DNA from 3 places in the Variovorax cryoconiti genome. Region 2 is predicted to be linked to each of the others. Evidence: predicted binding sites of a transcription regulator. Region 2 holds the regulator's gene; each other region holds the start of a gene.
What was found. The regulator sigma-54, encoded in region 2, starts transcription at its own class of promoters, with help from an activator protein. The targets are predictions, from matches to a motif close to TGGCANGNAANCTGCTTT.

Region 1 (4,237 bases), on a different contig from region 2:
GTTCCGCTCAGCTGGTCCTGCGCCACGCCCTGCTCTTCGGCCGCGACCACGTAGCCGGCCAGCACCGGCAGCACCGCGCCGTTCATCGTCATCGACACGCTCACCTTGTCGAGCGGGATCTGGTCGAACAGGATCTTCATGTCCTCGACCGAATCGATCGCCACGCCAGCCTTGCCGACGTCGCCGGTCACGCGCGGATGGTCGCTGTCGTAGCCGCGGTGGGTGGCCAGGTCGAACGCGACCGACACGCCCTGCCCGCCGGCGGCGAGCGCCTTGCGATAGAAGGCGTTGGATTCCTCGGCGGTCGAGAAGCCGGCGTACTGGCGGATGGTCCACGGCCGCACCGCGTACATCGTGGCCTGCGGGCCGCGCAGGTAGGGCTCGAAGCCCGGCAGCGTGTCGGTGTACTTCAGGCCCTCGAGGTCGGCCGCGGTGTAGAGCGGCTTGACCGTGATGCCGTCGGGCGTGCGCCAGTTCAGCGCCTCGAGGTTGCCGCCGGGCGCGGACTTGGCCGCGGCCTTCGTCCATGCCGCCAGGTCGGCGGGCTTGAAGGTGGGTTCGGGAGTGCTCATGGCTTGGCGCACGCGGGGATCCGCGCTCGTCTCGGTGTTGGTTTCATCGAGTCTAACCATCCGTAATTATTAATTCAAACGAAATTTCTGCGGTACATTCGCGCCATGTCCGCCGCCACCCTCACGCCCCGCGCCCTCTATGAAGAGGTGGCCGAACTGCTGCGCCAGCGCATCTTCAACCGCGAACTCGAGCCGGGCAGCTGGATCGACGAGATGAAGATCGCGGAGGAATACGGCATCAGCCGCACCCCCCTGCGCGAGGCGCTCAAGGTGCTGGCCGCCGAAGGCCTGGTGACCATGAAGGTGCGCCGCGGCGCCTATGTGACCGAGGTGTCGCGGCAGGACCTGACGGACGTGTACCACCTGCTTTCGCTGCTGGAGGCTGATGCGGCCGGCGTGGTGGCCGAGCGCGCGACCGAGGCACAGCTGCACACGCTGCAGGTGCTGCATGCCGAACTGGAAGCCGCCGCCATCCCGGGCCAGGTCGACCGCGAACACTTCTTCGCGATCAACGAGCGCTTCCACATGCAGTTGCTCGCCATCGCCAACAACCGCTGGCGCGACCAGATGGTGGCCGACCTGCGCAAGGTGATGAAGCTCAACCGTCACAACTCGCTGCTCAAGTCGGGGCGGATCGACGAGTCGCTCAAGGAGCACCGCGCGCTCATGGCGGCGCTGGTCGCGCGGGACCCGGCCGCCGCCATGGCCCGCATGCGCGAGCACTTCAGCAACGGGCTGGAAGCGGCGGCCTGAAAGGCTGAGACCTGCGCCGCTCCGCCCCATTGTTGGGGCTGGCGGCCCGATCTGGTGCCGACATGGTGCGCGGCATGCCCGCATTGCACCGATCCCCTCGCCCATCGGCCCGAATCGCCGGGCACGAATCGTGCATGAACTGCAGTGACCATCGCCGCAGTGCCGCTGCGATGGTCTTCGCCTCCGCCAACGACGGCGGAACCCGAGCCTCCCGACGCGTTCATCCGCCCGGCACTCGGTCGTTCCAACCCGATTTCGTTCCGCATCTCGCGGGGGCCTCTGGCCGTGTCACATCCTTCGTGACGTGGCCACTGCACGGCACCCACGGGCCGGACGTGCAGGATTCAACATGAAAATCATCGTCGTCGGTCATGGCATGGTGGGCCACAAGTTCCTCGAGGAACTCGAACAGCAAGGGCTTTCGCATGCCGAAGTCACCGTGCTGTGCGAGGAACCTCGCGCCGCCTACGACCGGGTGCACCTCTCCGAATTCTTCGCCGGCAAGACCGCCGACGACCTGTCGCTGGTCGCGCCGGACTTCTTCGCGCGCAGCGGTTTCTCGCTGCGCCTGGCGGCACGGGCCGCCGCCATCGAGCGGCGCAACAACACCGTCACCACGCTCGACGGCGAGGTGCTGCCCTACGACAAGCTGGTGCTCGCGACCGGTTCGTCGCCCTTCGTGCCGCCGGTGCCGGGCCGCGACCGGCCGCACACCTTCGTCTACCGCACCATCGACGACCTGGAGGGCATGAAGGCCAGCGGCGCCCATTCCAAGACCGGCGTCGTGATCGGCGGTGGCCTGCTCGGGCTCGAATGCGCCAAGGCGCTGCGCGACCTGGGGCTGGAGACCCACGTCGTCGAGTTCGCGCCGCGCCTGATGGCCGTGCAGGTCGACGACGGCGGCGGGCGCGTGCTGCGCACGAAAATCGAGGAGCTGGGCGTGCGCGTGCACACCGGCCGCAACACGGTGGACATCACCGACGGCGCCACGGCCCGCCACCGCATGGTGTTCGCCGACGGCACCTGGCTGGAGACCGACATGATCGTGTTCTCCGCCGGCATCCGCCCGCGCGACGAACTGGCGCGGCAGAGCGCGCTGGCCGTCGGCGCGCGCGGCGGCATCGCCATCGACAACCACTGCCGCACCAGCGACCGCGACGTCTACGCGATCGGCGAATGCGCCTCGTGGAACGAGCAGACCTTCGGCCTCGTGGCGCCGGGCTACGAGATGGCACGCGTGGCGGCCCGGCACGTGGCCGGCGATGCCGAGGCCGCCTTTGCCGGTGCCGACATGAGCACCAAGCTCAAGCTGATGGGCGTCGACGTGGCGAGCATCGGCGATGCGCACGGCAAGACGCCGAACGCACGCAACTACCAGTACATCGACGAGCGCAAGCAGGTCTACAAGAAGATCGTGGTCAGCGAGGACGGCAAGGCGCTGCTCGGCGCCGTGCTGGTGGGCAATGCCGACGAATACGGCACGCTGCTGCAGATGGCGCTCAACGGCATCGCGCTGCCGGCCGAGCCGGAGTTCCTGATCCTGCCGTCGAGCGACGGCAAGGCCAAGCCGGGCCTGGGCGTGGAGGCGCTGCCCGATACCGCGCAGATCTGCTCGTGCAACAACGTGAGCAAGGCGCAGATCGGCGCGGCCGTCGCGGACTTGGGTGCGAGGGGCGCCTGCACCATCGCCGAGATCAAGGCCTGCACCAAGGCCGGCGCCACCTGCGGCGGCTGCGTGCCGCTGGTCACGCAGGTGATGAAGTTCGAGATGGCCAAGCGCGGCATGGCCGTCAACAACCACCTGTGCGAACACTTCGCGTATTCGCGCCAGGAGCTCTACCACCTGGTGCGCGTCGGACAGATCAAGACCTTCGACGACCTGCTGCACAAGCACGGCAAGGGCCTGGGCTGCGACATCTGCAAGCCGGTGGCCGCCAGCGTGCTCGCGTCCGTCTGGAACGAATTCGTGCTCAAGCCGCAGCTGGCCAGCCTGCAGGACAGCAACGACTACTTCCTGGGCAACATCCAGAAAGACGGCACCTACTCGGTCGTGCCGCGCATGCCCGGCGGCGAAGTCACGCCCGACGGCCTGATCGCCGTGGGCCAGGTCGCCAAGAAGTACGGCCTGTACACCAAGGTCACGGGCGGCGCGCGCGTGGACATGTTCGGCGCGCGCGTCGACCAGCTGCCGCTGATCTGGGAAGAACTCATTGCCGCCGGCTTCGAGAGCGGCCATGCCTACGGCAAGTCGCTGCGCACCGTGAAGAGCTGCGTGGGCTCGACCTGGTGCCGCTACGGCGTGGACGATTCCGTCGGCCTGGCCGTGCAGCTGGAGAACCGCTACAAGGGCCTGCGCGCACCGCACAAGATCAAGTTCGGCGTCTCGGGCTGCACCCGCGAATGCGCCGAGGCGCAGGGCAAGGACGTCGGCATCATCGCCACCGACAAGGGCTGGAACCTCTACGTCTGCGGCAACGGCGGCATGAAGCCGCGCCACGCCGAACTCATCGCCAGCGACCTGAGCAAGGACACGCTCATCGCGCTGATCGACCGCTTCCTGATGTTCTACGTGCGCACGGCCGACCGCCTGCAGCGCACCAGCACCTGGCGCGACAACCTCGAAGGTGGCCTCGACTACCTCAAGGACGTGTTGATCGCCGACAGCCTGGGGCTCGGCGCCGAGCTGGAAGCCCAGATGCAGCACGTGGTCGACACCTACCAGTGCGAATGGAAGACGGCCGTGACGGACCCCACCGTGCGCCAGCGCTTTCGCACCTTCGTCAACAGCGACAAGGCCGACGAACGCATCGTCTTCATGCAGGAACGCGGGCAGATCCGCCCGGCCCGGCCCGAGGAAATCGCTACGGCACCGGCCGAGGCCACACCGGCCTGACCCTCAAGGAACCTGCACA
Region 2 (4,237 bases):
TCGGCGGCCTCGTTCTGGATCGACTCCCACACGTGCGGCTGGAAGGGCAGCAGCTTCTCGAAGCCGAAGCGCCGCAGCGCGCCGGCCGGAATGCCCAGGCCGATCTGCGCTGCCTCGATGGCGATGGTGCCGCTGCCGCAGCAGGGGTCGTACAGCGGCGCTTCGGACACGGCGCCGGTTTCCGGGTTCCACCAGCCGCTGGCGGCCAGCATGGCCGCGGCCAGGGTTTCCTTCAGCGGCGCGTCGCCGGTGTCCTGGCGCCAGCCGCGCTTGAAGAGCGGCTCGCCCGAGGTGTCGATGTAGAGCGTGCAGTGGTCGGTGGTGAGGTGGGCGAACACGCGCACGTCGGGCCACTGCGTCTCGATGCTCGGCCGCACGCCGCCGGCCTTGGCACGGAAGCGGTCGGCGATGGCGTCCTTGATGCGCAGCGTGGCGAAGTTCAGGCTCTGCAGCGGGCTGTGCTGCGCCGTGGTCTCGATCTTGAAGGTCTGCTGCGGCGTGAACCAGATCTCCCACGCGACGCCGCTGGCGATGGCATAGAGGTCGTTCTCGCTGCGGTACGGCGCGTGCGCCAGTTCGATCAGCACGCGCTGCGCCAACCGGCTGTGCAGGTTGAGCTTCATGGCGTCGCGCCACGAGCCGCGCACGAAGACGCCGCCGCGCGAGGCCATCAGGTCGTCGCCGGCCAGGCCGGTGAGGCCGTGCACTTCTTGCGCCAGAAAGTCCTCGACGCCGGCGGCGCAAGGCAGAAAGAGATGGAGCTGGTTCATGGTGCGGACTCAGAGCGCCTTGCGCAGGTTGGCCGGCGCGATGCGCAGCGCTTCACGGTACTTGGCCACGGTGCGCCGGGCGCATTCGATGCCCTGCTCCTTGAGCATCTCGGAGATCTGGCTGTCCGACAGCGGTTTCTTGATGCTCTCGGCCGTGACGAACTGCTTGATGAGCGCACGCACCGCGGTGCTCGACGCGTTGCCGCCGGTCTCGGTGCCCAGCGCCGAGCCGAAGAAGTACTTCAGCTCGACCGTGCCGTAGGGCGTGGACATGTACTTGGCCGTGGTCACCCGGCTGATGGTGGATTCGTGCAGGCCGAGCTCGTCGGCGATCTCGCGCAGCACCAGCGGCCGCATGGCCAGCTCGCCGTGCACGAAGAAGCTCTTCTGCCGGTCGACGATGGCATTGCTCACGCGCAGGATGGTGTCGAAGCGCTGCTGGATGTTCTTGATGAACCAGCGCGCCTCCTGCAGCCGCTGCGACAGCGCCTGGCTGCCCTCGCCCTTGTGCTGCTTGAGCGCGCCGGCGTAGATGTCGTGCACCCGCAGGCGCGGCATCACGTCGGGGTTGAGCATCACGCGGAACTTGATGTTGGTGCCGGCGCCCATGCGCGTGACGATCACGTCGGGGACCACCACGTTGCGTTCCACATCGACGAAGCGCCGACCCGGCTTGGGTTCGAGCGTGGCGATCAGTTGCAGCGACGAGCGCACCTCTTCCTCGTTGCTGCGCGTGAGCGTGGCCAGGCGCTTGAAGTCACGCCGGGCGAGCAGTTCCATCGGCTGCTTGCAGATCGCGATGGCGGTCTTGCGCACCTGCGTCTCTTCGGCGCTTTCGTTCGCACGGGCCAGCGCACGCAACTGGATGGCGAGACATTCGCCCAGATCGCGTGCGCCCACGCCGACCGGTTCCAGGCTCTGCAGCAGGCCGAGCGCCACCTGGAAGTGGTGCACCAGGCCGTCGAACTCGTCGTTGTCGTCGCCGGCCAGGCCCGAGGCCAGGGCGGGCAGCGAGTCCTCGAGGTAGCCGTCTTCGTTGAGCGATTCGATCAGGAAGCGCAGCGCCGCCTGGTCGCTTTCGTTCAGGCGCAGGCTCAGGGCCTGGCGGTGCAGATGGGACTGCAGCGACTCCTGGCTGCGCGCCAGCTCGGTGGCATCGGCGCGTTCGTCGTCGCCCAGGTTGTTGGCGCGCGGGGGCGCGTCGCCGCCCCATTCGCTGTCGTCGGGTGCCATGTCGACAGTGCCGTCGCCTTCCCAGTCGGGCGTGGCTTCGGTCGCGTCGACCGCCGGCGCCTCGGCCTCGGTGGTGCTGGTGGTGCTGTCGTTGCTGGCGGCGGCGGGGCCGGGCGCGAAGTCGTCGTCGCGCGGCGGCGGCGCATCGGCGGCGTCGACGCCGAACTCCTCACGGGCGGCCTCTTCGGCGGTGCGCTCGAGAAACGGGTTCTCGTCGAGCATCTGCTCCACTTCCTGGCTCAGTTCGAGCGTGGACAGCTGCAGCAGCCGGATCGACTGCTGCAACTGGGGCGTGAGCGCAAGGTGCTGCGAAACGCGGAGCGACAGGCCCTGCTTCATGGGAGTTTCGCCCTCCCCTTACATGCGGAAGTGTTCGCCCAGGTACACGCGGCGTACCTCGGCGTTGTCGACGATCTCCGAAGGCGTGCCTTGTGCCAGCACTTGCCCGTCGCTGATGATGAAAGCGTGGTCGCAGATGCCCAGCGTCTCGCGCACGTTGTGGTCGGTGATAAGCACGCCGATGCCGCGGCTCTTCAAGAAGCTGACGATGCGCTGGATCTCGATCACGGCGATCGGGTCGATCCCGGCAAAGGGCTCGTCCAGCAGGATGAAGCGCGGCTGCGTGGCCAGGGCACGGGCGATCTCGACGCGGCGTCGCTCGCCGCCCGACAGCGCCAGCGCCGGCGAATCGCGCAGATGCTCGACGCGCAGGTCCGACAGCAGTTCGTTCAGGCGATCGTCGATGCGCTTCTTCGACATCGGCACGAGCCGGCCCTTGGCGTCGGGCTCGCGCTGCAGCTCGAGCACGGCACGCACGTTCTCCTGCACGCTGAGCTTGCGGAAGATCGAGGCTTCCTGCGGCAGGTAGCTCAGGCCCATGCGGGCGCGGCGGTGGATCGGCATGTGCGCGATCGGCTCGCCGTCGATGCTGATCTCGCCAGCGTCGGCCCGCACCAGGCCCACGATCATGTAGAACGAAGTCGTCTTGCCCGCGCCATTGGGCCCGAGCAGACCGACGACCTCGCCCTTCTGCACATCGAGCGAGACGTTCTTGACGACCTGCCGGCTGCCGTAGCGCTTCTGCAGCCCGCGCACCTGGAGCCGGCTGCCTTCGACGGCCGCAGGGGGTGCGGCGTGCTTCGCGATGTCCACGCTGTCGTTCACGGGCGCGCTTCTCCGCCGAGCGTGGTGCTGGGGCGCAGGCCCCGGCCGGGTGCAGATGCCGGCACGGCGGGTGCGCTCGGCTGCGCCGCTTCCGCGCCGGCTGCCTTCGGCGTCAGGATGGCGCGCACGCGGCTGCCCCGGTCGCCGGCGGCCACGCTGGCACCCGGGGGCAGCGGCGCGCCGTTCACGGTGAAGGTGTCGTTGCTCTGGTCGTAGACGATCAGCGCGCCGGTGGTCTCGTCGTTGACCTTCGCGCCGATCAGCCGCCGCATGATGGCGCGGCGGATGAACTTGACGTTGTCGGCGCGGCTGTCGTACTCGATGACCTCCGACTCGCCCTCGGTCCACTCGTCGACGCCGGAGTCGCGCTTCTGCTTGTAATAAGCCAGCTTTCCGGGCGCCGCGGTGACCACGCCGTACTGGTAGCCCTCCGGGTCCTGGCGCACGTCGATGCGCGCGCCGCGGATGATGATGGTGCCCTTGGTCACCACCACGTTGCCGGTGAACACGCTGGTCTGCTTCAGGTCGTCGTAGCGCATGGCATCGGCCTCGATGTTCATGGGCTTGGTGCGATCGGCCTTTTCAGCCAGCGCCGGAACCGTGGCGACGGCGAGCAGCAGCGCGGCGAAGCCGGCGCGCAGGAGGGAGGAAAGGGGAGTGTGGGGTCGATGTGTCATAAAGGCACGAAACTTGCTCGACGATTGTATGCGCCGGATCAGTGCATCCGGTCGCTCGGACGAAAAAGCCCGCCGAGGCGGGCTTTTGACATTCTTGAAACGGCCGTGGTGAACAGTCGCCGGTCCTCCGGTCTTCAACCCTTGCGGGCTTCAGCCACCAGCAGGCCCACAACTTCCAGCGCCCGGTCGAGCGAACCGGCCGTGTCGCCGTCCACATACCAACGCCCGGCCACGCCCAGCGCCGGCACGCCGGCCACCTGATAGTCGCTGGTCAACTGGGTGGCGCGCTTGGCCTTGCCGGCCACCGAGAAGGACTTGAACAGGTCGGCGAACTTCTTGCCGTCCAGGTCGGGCTGCTTCTCGGCCCAGGCCAGGATCGCGGCGTCGCCGACC
Region 3 (4,237 bases), on a different contig from region 2:
AGCATGTCGACGTGCTCGTCGAGCGTGTTCACGGTGTAGGGCATCGTCGGGTTGGTCGACGAGGGCAGGAAGTTGTCCTCGCCCACCACGCGCAGGATGTCCGGTGCATGGCCGCCACCGGCGCCTTCAGTGTGGAAAGCGCAGATGCCACGTCCCTTGACGGCCGCGATGGTGTTCTCGACGAAGCCTGATTCGTTGAGCGTGTCGGAGTGGATCGCCACCTGCGTGTCGGTGGCGTCGGCCACGTCCAGGCAGTTGCTGATGGCCGCGGGCGTGGTGCCCCAGTCTTCATGCAGCTTGAGGCCGATCACGCCGGCGTCGATCTGTTCGTGCAGCGCAGCCGGCAGGCTGGCATTGCCTTTGCCGAGAAAGCCGAGGTTCATCGGAAAGGCGTCGGCCGCCTGCAGCATGCGCTCGATGTGCCAGGGGCCGGGCGTGCAGGTCGTGGCGAAGGTGCCGGTGGCGGGGCCCGTGCCGCCGCCCAGCATGGTCGTGATGCCGGAGGTCAGGGCCTCTTCGATCTGCTGCGGTGCGATGAAGTGGATGTGGCTGTCGATGCCCCCGGCCGTGACGATGTTGCCTTCACAGCTGATCACCTCGGTGCCCGGGCCGATGACGATGTCGACGCCCGGCTGCACGTCGGGGTTGCCGGCCTTGCCGATCGCGACGATGCGCCCGCCCTTCAAGCCGATGTCGGCCTTCACGATGCCCCAGTGGTCGAGGATCAGTGCGTTGGTCATCACCGTGTCGACGGCGCCTTCGGCGCGCATCCGCTGCGACTGCGCCATGCCGTCGCGGATCGTCTTGCCGCCGCCGAACTTCACCTCTTCACCATAGCCGCCGGCGCGCAGCGTGTAGTCGGCCTCGACCTCGATCAATAGGTCCGTGTCGGCCAGGCGCACACGGTCGCCCACGGTCGGGCCGAAGATTTCGGCGTAGGCACGCCTTCCGATGGTCGCCATGTCAGAGCTTTCCTTGAACGAGACCGCGGAAGCCGTACACCACGCGCTCGCCCGCGAAGTCGCAAAGTTCGACCGTGCGTTGCTGGCCGGGCTCGAAGCGTACGGCCGTGCCCGACGCGATGTTCAGCCGCATGCCGCGTGCCGCTTCGCGGTCGAAGCCGAGCGCGCCGTTGGTCTCGGCGAAGTGGTAGTGGGAGCCGACCTGGATCGGCCGGTCGGCGGTGTTCTGCACGACCAGCGTGAGCGTGCGGCGGCCGGGGTTGAGGGTGTGTTCGCCCTCGTCGGTGAAGAGTTCGCCGGGGATCATGGCGACGGCCTCAGGCCAGTGGCGCGAGCAAGGCTGCACCGAACAGCGCGACGGCCGCACCGGCCACGCGCGGCAGCCAGACGGTCCGCTGGCGCAGCGCCCAGCCGATCGCGATGCCACCCGCGTGCAGCAGTGCCGTCGCCAGCACCATGCCGGCGATGGCCAGCGGGGCGCCGTGGCCGCTGGCCAGTTCGTGGCCATGGGCCACGCCATGGAAGACGGCGAACACGCCGACCAGCGCCGCAGCGGCCGGGCCCGGCAGGCGCAGGCGCGTGACGACCAGCAGGCCGATCACCAGCAGCGACGCCGCGATCATCGGTTCGACAGCCGGCACCTGCACGCCCGCCAGGCCGACGAGCGCGCCGGCCAACAGCATCGCCGCGAACCCGACGGGTGCCCACAGCACGTCACGGTCGCTGCGCGCGATCAAGGCGCTCCACAGGCCGACCGCGACCATCGCGGCCAGGTGGTCCATTCCGGTGAACGGGTGCAGGAAACCCTGCGCGAAACCGATGTCGTGGTGTGCCGCGCCGTCCGCGCCGACATGGGCCGAGGCCAGCAGCGGCAGGGCGCCGAGGGCGGCAGCCGCCAGGGAGGGCAGCAGGGCTGCGAAAGAGGAACGCGTCAGGCGCATGGAGGTCTCCGCTCGGGAACAATGAAGAAGGGAATCAGACGATCGGCTGGTGCACCGTGACCAGCTTCGTGCCGTCGGGGAAGGTGGCCTCGATCTGGATGTCCGGGATCATCTCGGCCACGCCGTCCATCACGTCGGCGCGCGTGAGCACGCTGCGGCCTTCGCTCATCAGCGCGGCCACGCTCTTGCCGTCGCGCGCACCTTCCATCACGGCGGCGGAAATGAGCGCGATGGCTTCGGGGTAGTTGAGCTTCAGGCCACGCGCCTGGCGGCGTTCGGCCAGCAGGGCTGCCGTGAAGATCAGCAGCTTGTCTTTTTCGCGCGGTGTGAGTTCCATGGGCAGTCGGGTGTGCAGGCGGAATGACGATGAGGGGCCCGATTATGGGCAGCCGTCCCGCCGATGCAACACTCGTGCCGTGGCACAGAACCTGCACCGAAACGGTGTGAACGACGCCGCCATGCCCCCCCCGACCGATGACGCGCCGCAGCGCATCGTCAAGGTCCGGCGCGACTACAACAGCTGGGTGGCGCGCGAGACGCTGGAGGACTACGCCCTGCGCTACACGCCGCAGCGCTTCCGCAAGATGTCGGAATGGCGGGTGGCCAACACGGCCTTCGGCGGCGCGGCGTCCTTCCTCATCCTCGAGGCGGTGGGCGCCACGCTGCTGGTGCAGTACGGCTTCATCAACGCCTTCTGGGCAGTCCTGGTCACCGGCCTGATCATCTTCCTGGCCGGTCTGCCGATCAGCACCTACGCCGCGCGCTACGGCGTCGACATGGACCTGCTCACCCGCGGCGCGGGTTTCGGCTACATCGGCTCGACGCTCACCTCGCTGATCTACGCGTCCTTCACCTTCATCTTCTTCGCGCTCGAGGCGGCCGTGATGGCCTATGCGCTGGAGCTGGCGTTAGGCATTCCGCCGGCCTGGGGCTACCTCATCTGCGCGCTGGTGGTGATCCCGCTGGTGACGCATGGCGTGTCGGCCATCAGCCGGCTTCAGATGTGGACCCAGCCCATCTGGCTGCTGATGCTGGTCGTGCCCTTCGGCTATGTCTTGGTGCGCGACCCTGGTGCATTCGCGGGTCTGACGCACTACGACGGCGCCTCGGCGCGGTCGACCGGCTTCAATCTGCACCTGTTCGGTGCCGCGCTGACCGTTGGCATCGCGCTCATCACGCAGTTGGGCGAACAAGCCGACTACCTGCGCTTCATGCCCGCGCTCACCCCGGCAAACCGCAAGCGCTGGTGGGGCGGGGTGCTGATGGGCGGCCCGGGCTGGGTCGTGATGGGCGTGCTCAAGATGCTCGGCGGGATGATGCTGGCCTACCTCGCCATTGGCCACATGGTGCCGCCGGAGCGCGCGGTCGACCCGAACCAGATGTACCTGGCGGCCTTCGAGTACGTCTTTCCGGACTACGGCTGGGCGGTCGCGGCCACGGCGATCTTCGTCGTCATCTCGCAGCTGAAGATCAACGTCACCAACGCCTACGCCGGCTCGCTGGCCTGGAGCAATTTCTTCTCGCGCGTCACGCACAGCCACCCGGGCCGGGTGGTGTGGGTGGTGTTCAACGCCCTCATCGCCTTCATGCTGATGGAGATGAACGTGTTCGAGGCGCTGGGCGACGTGCTGGGCCTCTACGCCAACATCGCCATCGCCTGGATGATGGCCGTGGTGGCCGACCTGGTCATCAACAAGCCGCTGGGCCTGTCGCCGCCGGGCATCGAGTTCAAGCGCGCGCACCTGTGGGACATCAACCCGGTCGGCGTCGGCGCGATGGCGCTGGCGTCGGTGCTGTCGATCACGGCGCACCTGGGCGTGTTCGGGCCGCTGGCGCAGGCCTTCTCCGCGCTCATCGCCATGGGCACCGCATTGGTGGCTGCGCCGATCATCGCCTGGGCCACGCGCGGCAAGTACTACCTGGCGCGCGGCCCGGTGCAGCGCACGGCAGACGCGGGTGCGAAGGGCATCCACTGGATCCAGTTCGAACCCGACGCCGGCCCCTACCAGCGCCTGCAGGTGCAGCGCTGCGTGATCTGCGAGCGCGAGTACGAAGGCCCGGACATGGCGCACTGCCCCGCCTACCAGGGCGCGATCTGCTCGCTGTGCTGCACGCTCGACGCGCGCTGCGGCGACCTCTGCAAGCCACAGGCGAGCCTGTCGGTGCAATGGTCGGGCGCGCTGCGCTGGCTGCTGCCGCGCCGCGTATGGCCCTACCTCGACACGGGGCTGGGCCACTTCCTGCTGCTCACACTGGTCATCGTGCCGCTGCTGGCCACGGTGTTCGGCGTGCTCTACCAGCAAGAGCTGCGCGCGCTCGGCGAAAGCGCGCTGG

Region 1: the regulator sigma-54 is predicted to act here: its motif matches at 1,445-1,462, upstream of nirB (nitrite reductase large subunit NirB).
Region 3: the regulator sigma-54 is predicted to act here: its motif matches at 2,303-2,320, upstream of ACSFA2_RS06220 (urease subunit gamma).

The regions. Positions count from the first base shown of each region.
Region 1 covers NZ_JBPJZI010000012.1:84,816-89,052, reverse strand. The annotation lists gene scpA (methylmalonyl-CoA mutase) at 1-572, opposite strand, end outside; gene ACSFA2_RS22950 (GntR family transcriptional regulator) at 678-1,325, shown strand; gene nirB (nitrite reductase large subunit NirB) at 1,675-4,218, shown strand; gene nirD (nitrite reductase small subunit NirD) at 4,237-4,237, shown strand, end outside.
Region 2 covers NZ_JBPJZI010000003.1:437,521-441,757, reverse strand. The annotation lists gene ACSFA2_RS11130 (THUMP domain-containing class I SAM-dependent RNA methyltransferase) at 1-770, opposite strand, end outside; gene ACSFA2_RS11125 (RNA polymerase factor sigma-54) at 780-2,342, opposite strand; gene lptB (LPS export ABC transporter ATP-binding protein) at 2,361-3,167, opposite strand; gene lptA (lipopolysaccharide transport periplasmic protein LptA) at 3,164-3,844, opposite strand; gene ACSFA2_RS11110 (thiol:disulfide interchange protein DsbA/DsbL) at 3,979-4,237, opposite strand, start outside.
Region 3 covers NZ_JBPJZI010000002.1:307,526-311,762, forward strand. The annotation lists gene ureC (urease subunit alpha) at 1-962, opposite strand, end outside; gene ACSFA2_RS06210 (urease subunit beta) at 964-1,269, opposite strand; gene ACSFA2_RS06215 (HupE/UreJ family protein) at 1,280-1,903, opposite strand; gene ACSFA2_RS06220 (urease subunit gamma) at 1,938-2,240, opposite strand; gene ACSFA2_RS06225 (hybrid sensor histidine kinase/response regulator) at 2,362-4,237, shown strand, end outside.